2 linked regions of the Lentimonas sp. CC4 genome follow. The protein of the gene in region 1 interacts with the protein of each later gene in a pairwise test. Links are inferred from orthologs where the notes say so. Each region holds a gene or a part of one and is shown on either strand. Other genes may lie near its edges.

The links.
Region 2: the proteins of tsaE (region 1) and rlmB interact in binary tests that used the Escherichia coli proteins (3 or more experiments, as listed by UniProt). The link is inferred for Lentimonas sp. CC4 from one-to-one orthologs.

The regions. Positions count from the first base shown.
Region 1 is NZ_CACVBO010000001.1:3,208,395-3,214,484, reverse strand. Bases 1,475-4,436 are described here. They hold tsaE (tRNA (adenosine(37)-N6)-threonylcarbamoyltransferase complex ATPase subunit type 1 TsaE), read right to left. Parts: upstream 3,198-4,436; coding sequence 2,751-3,197; downstream 1,475-2,750. Other genes in these bases: GZZ87_RS13695 (exodeoxyribonuclease III), read right to left, coding at 4,264-4,436; thiL (thiamine-phosphate kinase), read right to left, coding at 3,194-4,171; GZZ87_RS13710 (transglutaminaseTgpA domain-containing protein), read left to right, coding at 1,475-2,400. Outside these bases: GZZ87_RS13715 (DUF58 domain-containing protein), read left to right, coding at 1-179; more of GZZ87_RS13710, read left to right, coding at 142-1,474; more of GZZ87_RS13695, read right to left, coding at 4,437-5,049; GZZ87_RS13690 (prepilin-type N-terminal cleavage/methylation domain-containing protein), read left to right, coding at 5,228-5,647; GZZ87_RS13685 (prepilin-type N-terminal cleavage/methylation domain-containing protein), read left to right, coding at 5,631-6,090. UniProt on the Escherichia coli protein: Required for the formation of a threonylcarbamoyl group on adenosine at position 37 (t(6)A37) in tRNAs that read codons beginning with adenine.
Region 2 is NZ_CACVBO010000001.1:1,368,740-1,374,694, reverse strand. What follows is about bases 1,423-4,249. They hold rlmB (23S rRNA (guanosine(2251)-2'-O)-methyltransferase RlmB), read left to right. Parts: upstream 1,423-2,466; coding sequence 2,467-3,033; downstream 3,034-4,249. Other genes in these bases: GZZ87_RS06000 (NAD-dependent succinate-semialdehyde dehydrogenase), read right to left, coding at 3,875-4,249; GZZ87_RS06005 (PEP-CTERM sorting domain-containing protein), read left to right, coding at 3,195-3,806; ruvB (Holliday junction branch migration DNA helicase RuvB), read left to right, coding at 1,423-2,341. In the rest of the region: nicotinamide riboside transporter PnuC, read left to right, coding at 1-609; GZZ87_RS06020 (ATP-binding protein), read left to right, coding at 677-1,189; more of ruvB, read left to right, coding at 1,292-1,422; more of GZZ87_RS06000, read right to left, coding at 4,250-5,236; GZZ87_RS05995 (adenylyltransferase/cytidyltransferase family protein), read left to right, coding at 5,384-5,955. UniProt on the Escherichia coli protein: Specifically methylates the ribose of guanosine 2251 in 23S rRNA.

The sequences.
Region 1 (6,090 bases):
TTCGAAATATTCACGAACTGCATGATTTCTTCGACCAATTGGCATGCCTAGAGCGTCAGCCGCAGGCTGAATTGCCTGAGGCGTTTGTGCGGTCCAACCGTTTAACCTTTCGACCATGCGGGGAGAGTGGAGTCGCGATTTATGTCGAAGCAAATCAAGCAGGTCAGACTCACTCTTGAAGAACTGCATGAGCTAAAGTGGCTGATTGGAGTCGTCTTGGCTTTGCTGTCTCTTTGGGCGTTGAGTGCGCTGGAGTTGGATAGCGGGCTGCATCTATTGCTCGGCTGTGTCGCTGTTTGTGTGGCCTTGGTTGCACCACGTTGGGTTGCCGCTATTCCGCCGATGGCATGGCGTATCGCGGGGCCGGCGATATTGGTGGTCACGCTGGTTGATTTCGCGTTCGGTTTCGTAAACTTCTTTCCGCCTTTGATGCGGATGGTGATCCTGTTGTTACTTTACCGGACACTTGCTCCGCGCTCACGTCGCGAGGACCTACAACTCGTGCTGTTGTGTCTGTTTAGTCTAGTTGTATCAGGCGCGTTGACAGTATCGCTGCTCTTTGCGGTGCAGATATTATTGTTCACGCCTGTGGCGATGGCGTTACTGTTTGTGATCTGCTTGCTAGATCGTGGATCCGAAAGTGTGAGTTATCAGCCGGATTGGAAGCAGTTCAGTTGGAGCCACTTAGTGCGGCGTGTATGGCATGTGCTAGATCTTCGGGTCTTGGCTTTGGGGGCGTTGCTTTTTGCCTTTGTCGTGGCTGCTTCCACTGGTATTTTTATCTTGATACCGCGCTTTAATTTGGAACAAGCCATTCCCTTTCTGCAGTTGGAGTCGAAGCCTAAATCGGGATTTAGCGATAATGTGAAACTTGGCTCAGTTTCCGAAATCACTGAAGATCATAGTATCGCATTACGTGTCGATGTGCCGAGTATGGCGGCCATTCAATCGACGCCGTATTGGCGTATTTTGGTGTTGGATCAATATCATGATGGGCAGTTTCGTTTGTCTCCGCTCAGTCGTGAGTTTCGTCGACAGGAACGCGTTCGGGAACTTGCGGGGTGGGAGGACTGGAGCATTCCTCGGAAGGAGCGCCGAGCACAGAAGTGGACGTTCTTTTTTGAAGACCGTGTGAGTCAGTATTTGCCCTTGCCTGGCACCTTCCACTCCATGCGCTTTCCTCCGCCGAAGCAAGATATGGTGCTGCTGCCAGATATGCATGTGATCGGGCTCGACCATGTGCCGCAAAGTGCGTTTTCGTATCAAATTGAGGATCTAGTGTGGTCTGTGCGTGCACCGGCTTCGGATGCTGAGAATCAGGCATTTGCTGAGTTCACTGGTGATTCTTACGCCGAGCAGGATGGGGTGGTGCGCTACCCATTGACGACTTTAGAGCTGAATATGAAGGCCGAAGATCGTGAGCGTCTCACTCAACTGAATCGTAAGCTGATTGATGATGTCGACGGACTGTCAGCTTCGCAATATAGTCAGATCGTGACGAGTTACTTGAGGCAGAACTTTCGCTATTCCTTGAAGCCCAATGGCGCGGATGGAGCGGGCGATCCCGTCGTTGGTTGGGTCACAGAGGGCACTCTCGGTCACTGTGAATTATTTGCGGGAGCATTTGTTCTATTGGCGAGAGATGCTGGCTATCCGGCCCGCATGGCAGTCGGCTTTGTGGGTGGTGGCTGGAATGCGGTCGAAGATTTCTTTGTGGTTCGTAATAGCGATGCGCATGCGTGGGTTGAGATTTATGATGCACAGACGCAAGAGTGGCTGCGCGTGGATCCCACTCCTGGAGCGAGTCCGAATGACCCCGAAATCCCTACACCCGCAAATTTTGAAATCGAAACAGGGATGAGCGCATGGGTGGATAGCCTACGTATGCAGTGGTATCGACGGATCGTGAATTTTGATCAAGATGATCAAGTTGAAATTGCGTCGACGATGATTGACTTAGGCGATGAGCTTTTAGACGCAATTAAGGCACGGCTAAAGGAAATGGGTGCGTCGGTCCAAGAGTGGATCGCACGGCCTTTTAGTCGTCGTAGTGTTGTTCGCACAGGTGTGTTTGCCGTGCTTTGTTTAGTGGCGGTAGGCATTTGGCGGGCTCGCTATTACTTGGTGGATATATTGCGTCGCCTACTAAGACGCCCTGCTGGCTTGGGCGCAGTTCGGCGTGAGGCTGCTCGCTATCTAGCGCGACTGCGTGTGCGTATCGAGGAATCAGATACACAGGATCTAAGGCTAGAAACCGTTCGTGGTGACTTGGAAGCGCTCCGCTTTGGACCCGATGTTTCGGTGGCAGATGCTCGGCCGATCCTTAAAAGAGCGAAACGAATTTTACGTAGCAGGCGCGGATTGAGCGGTGCACGACGCAATGCAAATGACGGCAGCTAAAGGCAGCACAGAACCAAAGCACCCACACGCCGCAGGACGAGGCTCTTCCCTCCCGAATGTGTTGAGCGAAAAATTACAATTCTTTATGCGCGGCAGTATAGCTGTTGCCGAGCAAGAGTTGTGCGAACCTACGCACCTTTATCCTAGATTCAGGAGTTCGAAGTTAGTCTTCGATTATGAAGCCTTTGTAGATTCTCCTTTAGCCGCCTACCGAGCGCAGCGACACTTATTATGCCCTTGGGGGCAACCGAAGGGCGAAGCCATTTGGCGAGCGTCTAAGACGCCATAAAACACTGATGCTCAGCTTCTAACTCCTTCCTCCTGACTTCTAACTACTCTTTTAAGGTTTATTAATCTAGGCGTATGCGGTGTGCAGTATTCACGTCGATATCAAGGTGGAGGTGCCAGGCATCATCGGGTAAACTGTCAGCGATGCGTTCGGGCCACTCCACTGCAAGGCACCATGGTGGCGCTAAGAAATCGTCGATCATGAGCGCATCGAGATCGGAGCCTGAACCGAGGCGATACGCGTCGAGGTGCACCAGTTGGCGGCTGCCTTTGTAGAGCGTATAGAGGTTGAAAGTCGGACTGGTGACTGGCTCTACGATCTCCCAAGCGCGGGCTAATCCGCGGATGAATGTAGTTTTACCGGCGCCAAGGTCACCATGCAGGGCGAGCACATGGTTTTCAGGAACCAGTGCGGCAAAGGCGCGTGCGATTTGTTCGGTCTCTTCGGCTGAAGTGGTGACGATACCCTTGCGTAATTGTTGAAGTAGATCTGTGTCTGCGCTGCTCATTCTGATTTCAAATGCTCAAATCCATGCGTCCATGGCAAGGCTGTGTTGGTTTGAGAGTCAATTAAGGACCCCATCGACGAGGAAGGGCGAATGACTCCGATATGAGTTAACTCAGTTTCCGGGAATTGCTTTGCCCAATCGGTTTCGAAACTGTGACGATCGACTTGCGGGTTCATGGTAAACAGTAATTCGTAGTCTTCGCCATCGCAGCAAGCATGCTCCATCGCTGAGCGTCCTGACTGCTTTGAAAGCGCTTTAGCGGCTAAGGCGATGGGGATTTTATCGAGATCCAGCGCGGCGTGAGAATTGACGGGGAGCAGCGCTTTCAGATCTTTAGCCAAGCCGTCGGTTAAGTCCATCTGTGCGCTGCAATGCATCCTCTGAGCGAGCCACCGACCTTCGTCGAGGCGTGGCTCGAACGTATAGTGCTTGCCGAGAATAGAGCCGCCCAAGGTGCCCGTGACGTAGATGTGATCGTCGGGTATTGCGGTGCTGCGAAGCTTCGGAGTTTGTGCTGTTCCGGTGAGTGTGAGCACCGCCGAGAAGTTACTTGCAGCGAGACTGCTGATGTCGCCGCCAACGAGTGACACGCCGTAGCGCTCACAGGTCTGGCGAATGCCTGCGAAGAACTGTTCCAGCCAAACAATCGAAAGATCTGAGCTGCAAAGTAGCGCCAACACCGCAGGGCCGGGCACGCCTCCCATGGCGGCGATGTCGCTGAGGTTACGCTTGATTAACTTCGCGCCTGCCTCTTCGGGAGACACGCTGGCGTCGAAATGTTGCCCGTAACTGACACTATCGACTGTCAGGATCTGCCGACCGGACGCAATCGGCTCCAGCACGGCGCAATCGTCGCCGATGCCGTGTGGTGCGGATGGGCTGACCGAACCAAGCCACGTGCTGATCTTGTCAATCAATACGACTTCGCCTATATGAGCCACACTACCGGTGGGATCTGACGTGAATGGGTGCATTCAGAATTTAGAATTTTGAATTTAGAATTACGAATTAGGACGGAGGTCTGCGGCACGACTGAGCTCGCCGAAGTCCGGAGATGGCGAAGCAATTAGCTTAGAAGCAGCGCGACTGGGCAATGATCCGAGCCTAAGACTTGATCGAGGATGAGTGCATCCTTGATTTGCGGAGCGAATGTCTCTGAGACGCAGAAATAGTCGATGCGCCACCCGATATTTCGTGAGCGAGCCGCTGCACGATACGACCACCAACTGTAGCGTTCGGGAGTCTCAGGGTAGAGCTGGCGGAAGCTATCGACGAATCCAGCTTCGACGATCGCATCGAAACCAGCACGCTCCTCGTCGGTGAATCCTGCGTTCTTACGATTTGGCTTTGGATTGGTCAGATCGATTTCCTTGTGGGCGACGTTGAGGTCACCGCAGAAGATGACTGGTTTGGTCGCTTCAAGGGCTTTGCAATGCGCGAGGAAATCTACGTCCCACTCCTTGGTGCGGTAGTCGAGGCGCTTGGGGCGCTTGTTCTCGTCGTGACCTTGCGCGTTGGGTGTGTAAACCGTGACGAGAAAGTAGTCTTCAAACTCGGCGGTCAGGACGCGACCTTCATTGTCGTGTTTTTCGATGCCGAGGCCGTATTGCACCGAGAGTGGCGCTGTTTTACTGATGATTGCTGTGCCAGAATAGCCCTTTTTTACGGCGCAATTCCAGTAAGTGTGCGGGTAACCGACAAATGCAAAGCCATCGACTAGGTCTTGCGAAATTTTGGTCTCTTGCAGGCAAATAACATCTGGCGATTCGCTATCGAGAAAGGATTCGAAGCCCTTTTTGATGGCGGCGCGGATGCCGTTGACGTTCCAGGAAATGAGTTTTTTCGGTGACATAAATTTGTTGTTTATAAGGGGAACGGCTCAGGTGCTCGTTCGGCTGATACGTAATATAGCTGAGGGTGTTCGCTTAGATTTCGTGTGATATGTTAAATCCTTATTATTAAGTGTTTACGATTAATCAAAATGTCCAATCTTCTTGTCATCTTTGCTTTCATTGGCATATTTAATTAATATGAGTTCTTCGAAAAATCAACAGGCAGGATTTTCACTGATTGAAGTGATGATCGCGATGGCGATATTTGCAATAGTCATTGTCTCTGGAATGGCTTGTTTGAAGTCGGGACTGGCACTGGTTGAGAATTCAAGGCATCACACACGTTCTGCTCAAATTATGCAGAGTGAGATTGAACGCATTCGTTCTATGCCTTGGGATGAGGTGATCGCGTTGGTCAATGAGTCCGATGTGTCATTGGCGAATGAGTTTAGCGAAACAGCATACGACGTATATACCATGCAGCGTGACGTGAGTGGTTCAGGGGATGTGAGGATCGTGACTTTGGATGTAGCGTGGGTCGATCTTGGCGGTCGTCCTCATAATCGGACATATATATCACAATATACAAAAGGTGGGCTTTATGATTATATCCAATAGATTTTCAGAACCTCGAATGAATGGTAGAAGGCTGATGCCTCCAAAGACACGAGGTTTTACATTGGTCGAGATTATGGTGACACTTACCGTCTTCTCGATGGTTATGGCTTCTTTAATGGCGACTTTTCTGGTTTTTAGTAAAGGAATGGTCAGCTTGGGGAATTATGGTGCGATGAGCAGCAGTAGTCGCCAAACCTTGGAGCATTTCTCCCGCGACGTTCATGCGACACAGTCGCTTCAGGTAGCGACTGCGAATGAATTTGAGTGTGTTCTGCCTGCTGAGGCTGGCGGCTATACCATCAATTATAAGTATGATCCGAATACGAGTGATTTTACCCGTAAGAAATACTCCAGTGGCGGGACGCTCTTAAAAACTGATGTGCTCTTTGAAGACGTCGAAACTTTTGAAATGATTTTTTACAATCGCTCGGATGTGGACGTGA
Region 2 (5,955 bases), 1.8 Mb from region 1 along the record:
ATGTTAGACACTTTATTGGAACAACTTCAGTCGATCAGCCTGATCGACTGGTTCGCAATGGTGATGGGTATCACCGGAGTCTGGCTCAGTATTAAAGAGAAGCTTATTGCGTGGCCGCTCTTCATCCTGTGCTACTCCGCCTATATCTATATCAGTTTCCGCGGAGGCTACTACGCCTTTGGCGGTATGAATATCGCCTTCGTCGGCATCGCTGGCTATGGCTGGTATCAATGGTCTAGGAACTCGGATCGAGAGGACGACGCAGTCAGTATTTCGCACCTCCCAAGCAGGCATTGGCTCACAATCATCGCACTGCTCATCACTGGCACAGCCGCGATCGGGACTTTACTGTCAACCACAGGTGAAGCACGACTGCCGTATTACGACGCCTTCGCGACGTGCTGCGCATTCATCGCGCAGTGGATGCTCAGCCGCAAACACATCGAAAATTGGATCTTCTGGATCATCTCCGACTGCGTCTATCTCAAGTTCTTTTACACCGACAAGGTCTGGCCCAGCGTCATTCTGTTCAGCGTCTTTATCATCCTCGCGATTAAAGGCTGGCGAGAGTGGAAACGCACAATCGCGCCTTCCACAAGCGCAGACTAAGCCCCTCAGCTCTCAGCCCTCAAGTCTCAGCCCTCAGCTCTCCCCCCCTCCTCAAGCCCTCTTACACATGAAACGTATCGTCCTCATCGGAGCCGAATCCACAGGCAAAAGCACCCTAGCGCAGGCACTCTCTGGGTATTATGGCGAACCTTGGACTGATGAATTCGTGCGCAGCTATGTCGAGCAGCTCAACGGCGACCTTCAGGCACACGATCTCGAACCGATCGCAGAAGGGCAACTCGCCCTCGAAGATGCGGCACTGGCGAGCGCCCAACGGCTGGTCATTCACGACACGAACATCCTGTCGTCCATCATCTACGCCAATTACTACTTCGATGTCGTGCTCGACTGGGTCAACGACCGCTTCCTCGAACGCGACTACAGCCTGTATTTACTCTGCCTGCCCGACATCCCTTGGGTCGCCGACGAAGGCCAACGCGAAAGCCCCGAGGCCAGGAAACAGCTGCATGAACTCTTCAAGGACAGCCTCGACATCTTAAAAATCCCCTACGTCGAAATCCACGGTAGCGAGGAAGAACGCATGGTGCAAGCGGTGCACGCCATCGACGCGATTTTGTAAAGAGCCGTTTTTTTTCCACCCCATATAAGTATAAAGCGCTGGTTTATTCCCTTAATTTGGACAACGCTGCAACAGAACAATCCATCAGCAACAATCGCCTCTATGCATTCCACCCCAGAAGACCCACCCACCGGCACCGAATTTATCGAACAAACACTCGCTGACCCCATCAGCTCGGAAGAGTCTATGCTCCGCCCCCTCTCCTTCGACGACTTTGCTGGGCAGCATAAAACCATCGAGCGACTGGAAGTGATGGTCGGCGCAGCCCGTGATCGCGGCGATCCTCTCAACCACATTTTACTTAGCGGTCCTCCAGGGCTCGGTAAGACCACACTCTCTCTCATCCTGGGGCATGAGATGGGCAAGCAAGTCAGCATCACCTCCGGCCCTGTGATTGATAAGCCCGCCGACCTCGCAGGCTTGCTCACCAATCTGAGCGAAGGCGACATCCTCTTTATCGACGAGATCCACCGCATCCCGAAAGCCGTGGAAGAGTATCTCTACTCAGCGATGGAAGACTTCCGTATCGACATCATGATCGATCAAGGCCCCAACGCCCGCAGCGTGCGCCTAACACTCCCCCGCTTTACGCTACTCGGAGCCACGACTCGCATGGGACTGCTCACGGCACCACTGCGCAGCCGATTCACCCTGCAATCCCGCCTCAGCTACTACGACCAAAAAACTCTGCAAGGTATCGTCGAACGCACCTGCGACCTACTCGAAATCGGCTTCACTCAAGCCGGAGCCTCCGAAATCGCCCGCCGCGCACGTGGCACGCCGCGTATTGCCAACAATTTGGTCAATTTCTGCCGCGACTACGCACAACAGCGCGGTGACGGCGTCATCACAGAGACCATGGCCGCCGCCGCCCTCGAACTCCTGGAAATTGATCGCCGCGGTCTCGACGAGATGGACAAGCAAATGATGCGTGTCATGGCGGTGAATTACCGCGGTGGCCCCGTCGGTCTGGGCACCATCGCCGTCGCCGTCGCCGAAGAATCTCACACACTAGAAGAGGTGCACGAGCCCTTCCTCATCCAAGAAGGCTACCTCCAACGCACCGCCCAAGGCCGCGTCCTCACCAACAAAGGCTGGCAAGTCATCGGCCTCGATCCACAGGACAACGGCGCACAACCGGAGTTACTCTAAAATACATAGAAGAAACGCGCTGATCGCTTCCCCCTTTACATCGTAACAGCAAAGCGACAAGAGTGTCTGCTCTATAGCATTCCGCCCACACTTTCACTCTCACTCATCTCACTTTCACTCATACCATGGGCCGTAATTCAATTCACAAAATCAAACGTGCACCTCGCCACTCGAAAGGGCCAACGATCGTTTATCTCGAAAACGAGCATGACCTCTTCGAGCTAATCGACCGAACAGAGAACCCTCTGCTCCTAGTCCTCGAAGGCGTGCAAGACCCCCACAACTTAGGCGCATGCCTACGTAGCGCATCCGGCGCAGGCGTCACTGCGGTCTTGGCTCCTGTCAAAGGTGCCTGTGGCATCACACCGACGGTTCGTGATATTTCCTGTGGCGGTGCCGACGACGTGCCCTTCGTGCGCATCAAGAACTTCAGCCAAACGCTACGTAAATTCAAGGAGCTAGGCATCCAACTGATCGGCACCTCCGATCAAGCCTCTAAGTCGCTCTACGACATGAAACTCGATCGCCCCACCGCTATCGTGCTCGGCAGCGAAGGCTGGGGCATGCGTAAGGTCACTGGTGATCACTGCGATCACCTCATCAACATCCCGATGGCTGGCAGCGTGGAGTGCCTCAACGTCTCGGTATCCGCGGGCGTCATTCTTTACGAAGCGGTGCGTCAGCGCTTGTAAATACAAGCGTCAGTCCCCTTTCCAACAAGCGGCGGATCCGATATGGATCCGCCGCTTTTTCTTCGGAGACTCCTCCGTCGCCGCCTTTGAATCAATTAGAGTCAACTACTCATAATGGCAGTTCGACTTGATTTCCTCAAAAAATCGAATGAGTTACGCCCATGAAACTACCAATCCTGTTCATTTCCTTCATCACTGTCGGCACCTCACTGAACGCTGCGATTAATATAACGATAACAGAAGCCGGAGGGGATGTCGTAATGGAGTCCACCGGAAGCTTAACCGTTAGCCCAACGATTCCGGCCCCCCTTTACACTAGCCCTCAATCTGGAAAATTGAGATCTGCCCTCGGTGAGTTGGCAGTTGGATTGGCTCAAATTGCCGATACGAATTTTGCAAATATAAACATTTACTCTGATGCGATTGTGTCGGGTCCCTCTAACTTCGGGGGAAGCCTCACTTTGACTACCGCGAATACCTCGACCGGCAACTACTTCGAAATGATTGGTTTAACAGGCTCCACGGCGATTGCACTCGATGGCCAATTGGTAAACGAAAGTGCTCTAACAGTATACAACACAGTAGCAAGTTCGACTTGGAATAGTGCCACATTTACATCGCTGGGACTCACAACGGGAACCTACATATGGACGACCGATGCTCGCTTTGGAAATGACACCATTACACTGACCGTTGTTCCAGAGCCATCCAACACCGCGTTGTTATTGAGCGCAGGCATCTTGGCTGTGGTAGGACTCCGTCGACGTCGCTAGCCCCACAAACTAGCAGCCCCGACCTCAAAAAGGCGAACTCTTCGGAATTCGCCTTTTTCGCTACCACACTACCCCACGCAAATCGTCTTCACGTTGACGAATTCTCGGATGCCGCACTTCGATAGCTCGCGACCGTAGCCGCTGCGCTTAATCCCGCCGAACGGCAAGCGTGGGTCCGACTTCACAAAATCGTTAATAAAACACGCACCGCATTCAAGCTGACGCGCGAGGCGCTTGCCACGTTCTATATTCTGTGTAAACACCCCCGCTCCGAGGCCATAAGCGGATTGATTGGCAAGCTCGACTGCCTGATCATCACTCTTGACTGAAACGAGCGCCACCACTGGCCCAAAGACCTCTTCATCAAACGCAGGCATCCCCGGGCGCACATCGGCAAGCACGCTTGGCGGATAGTAATAGCCTGCTCCTTCTGGAACCTCACCACCGAGCAAGACCCGAGCGCCTGCTGCCACACTGGCATCCACTTGACGCTGTAAGTTCACTCGCAAATCGGCACGCGCCATCGGACCGAGGTTAATCGACTCATCTTCTGGGTTGCCCTGTCGGCGTTTCTCAATTGCCGCGATCACCTTCTCCGTGAAGGGCTCCAACACCGCTTCATGCACGAGTAACCGCTTCGCCGAAATACAAGTCTGCCCACAATTGTTTAGCCGACTCTGCACACACTTCGCAGCGGCCAGATCGAGGTCGGCATCTTCACAAATCACATACGGATCACTCCCGCCCAGCTCCAGCACCGTCTTTTTGATCGCACGTCCCGCAATTGCAGCCACCGCAGCGCCTGCTTTTTCGCTGCCGGTCAACGCCACGCCTTGCACCGCGTCGTGTTCGATCACCGACTCGACTTGATCGATCTCGATAAACAATGCTCGCAAGACCCCCTCGGGATAGCCCGCCTCTTGAAACAGCGCTTCGATCGCCAAGGCACACCCACACACATTCGGCGCATGCTTGAGCAGCGCAGTATTGCCAGCTGCCAGCACAGGCACCGCAAATCGAAACACCTGCCAAAACGGAAAATTCCATGGCATGATACCCAGCACCACACCGAGCGGCTGATAACTTAATACACTTTCCTGAGCCGATGCCTCAATCAGCTCGTCTGCCAAAAACTCGACCGTATTCGCCGAGTAATAGCGACACAGCAACGCGCACTTATCGAGTTCTGCCCGTGCCTCTGCGATCGGCTTGCCGACTTCCTGAACAATGAGCCGAGCAAACGCCTCGCGCTTCGCCTCAAGTAAAGTTGCAACCGTCTCCAGCATCGATGCACGCAGACTCACATCCACCCGCGCCCATGCCATCGCAGTCGTGCCAGCCTCCTCAAGCGCAGCCGCTAATACGTCCGCAGGCATCGCAGAAGTGCGCACTATAACTTGGCCCGTTGCGGGATTGATCGATTCAAACATGCCACTCTGATAGCCACCTGAGGCGCAAGGTAAATAAGCAAAACTAATGCGGCGTATTTATCTTATATAAGGTTGGAATTCATCGCCATACTTGCCTTATTTCTCTGCAACGACCTCTACTTTGAGCGAAACACCCCCTTTTAAACTATGAAGAAGATTTTTATTTCCGGCTGCTACGACATTCTCCACGCAGGCCACATCCAGTTTTTCCGTGAAGCCAGAGCGCTGGGCGACCACCTGACCGTCTGCTTTGCATCCGACGCCGTCCTCTGGGAGCACAAGAAACGCCGCACCTCGATTCCACAGGATCACAAGCTCGCTCTAATGACCGCACTCGAAGTGATCGACCAAGTGGTCGTCGGCGATTGCGAAGACCTCGGCCTCGACTTCAAAGACCACTTTCTAAAGATCCGTCCAGACATCTTGGCCGTCACGGACGACGATCAATATGCCGACGCCAAAAAAGCACTCTGTGCCCAAGTCGGTGCCAAATACATCGTCCTCCCGAAGACACCGCCACAGTTCACACCCGTTTCCTCCAGCTCAATCGTGCGCAATATCCGCACTCCTGCCGAATCACCATTGCGCGTTGATTTCGCAGGCGGTTGGCTCGACGTGCCACGTCACGCACGCGAAGGTGCTTACATCGTCAATTGCGCGATCTCGCCAATGGTCTCACTCAATGAGTGGAGCTACGAGATCAAGTCTGGCCTCGGCGG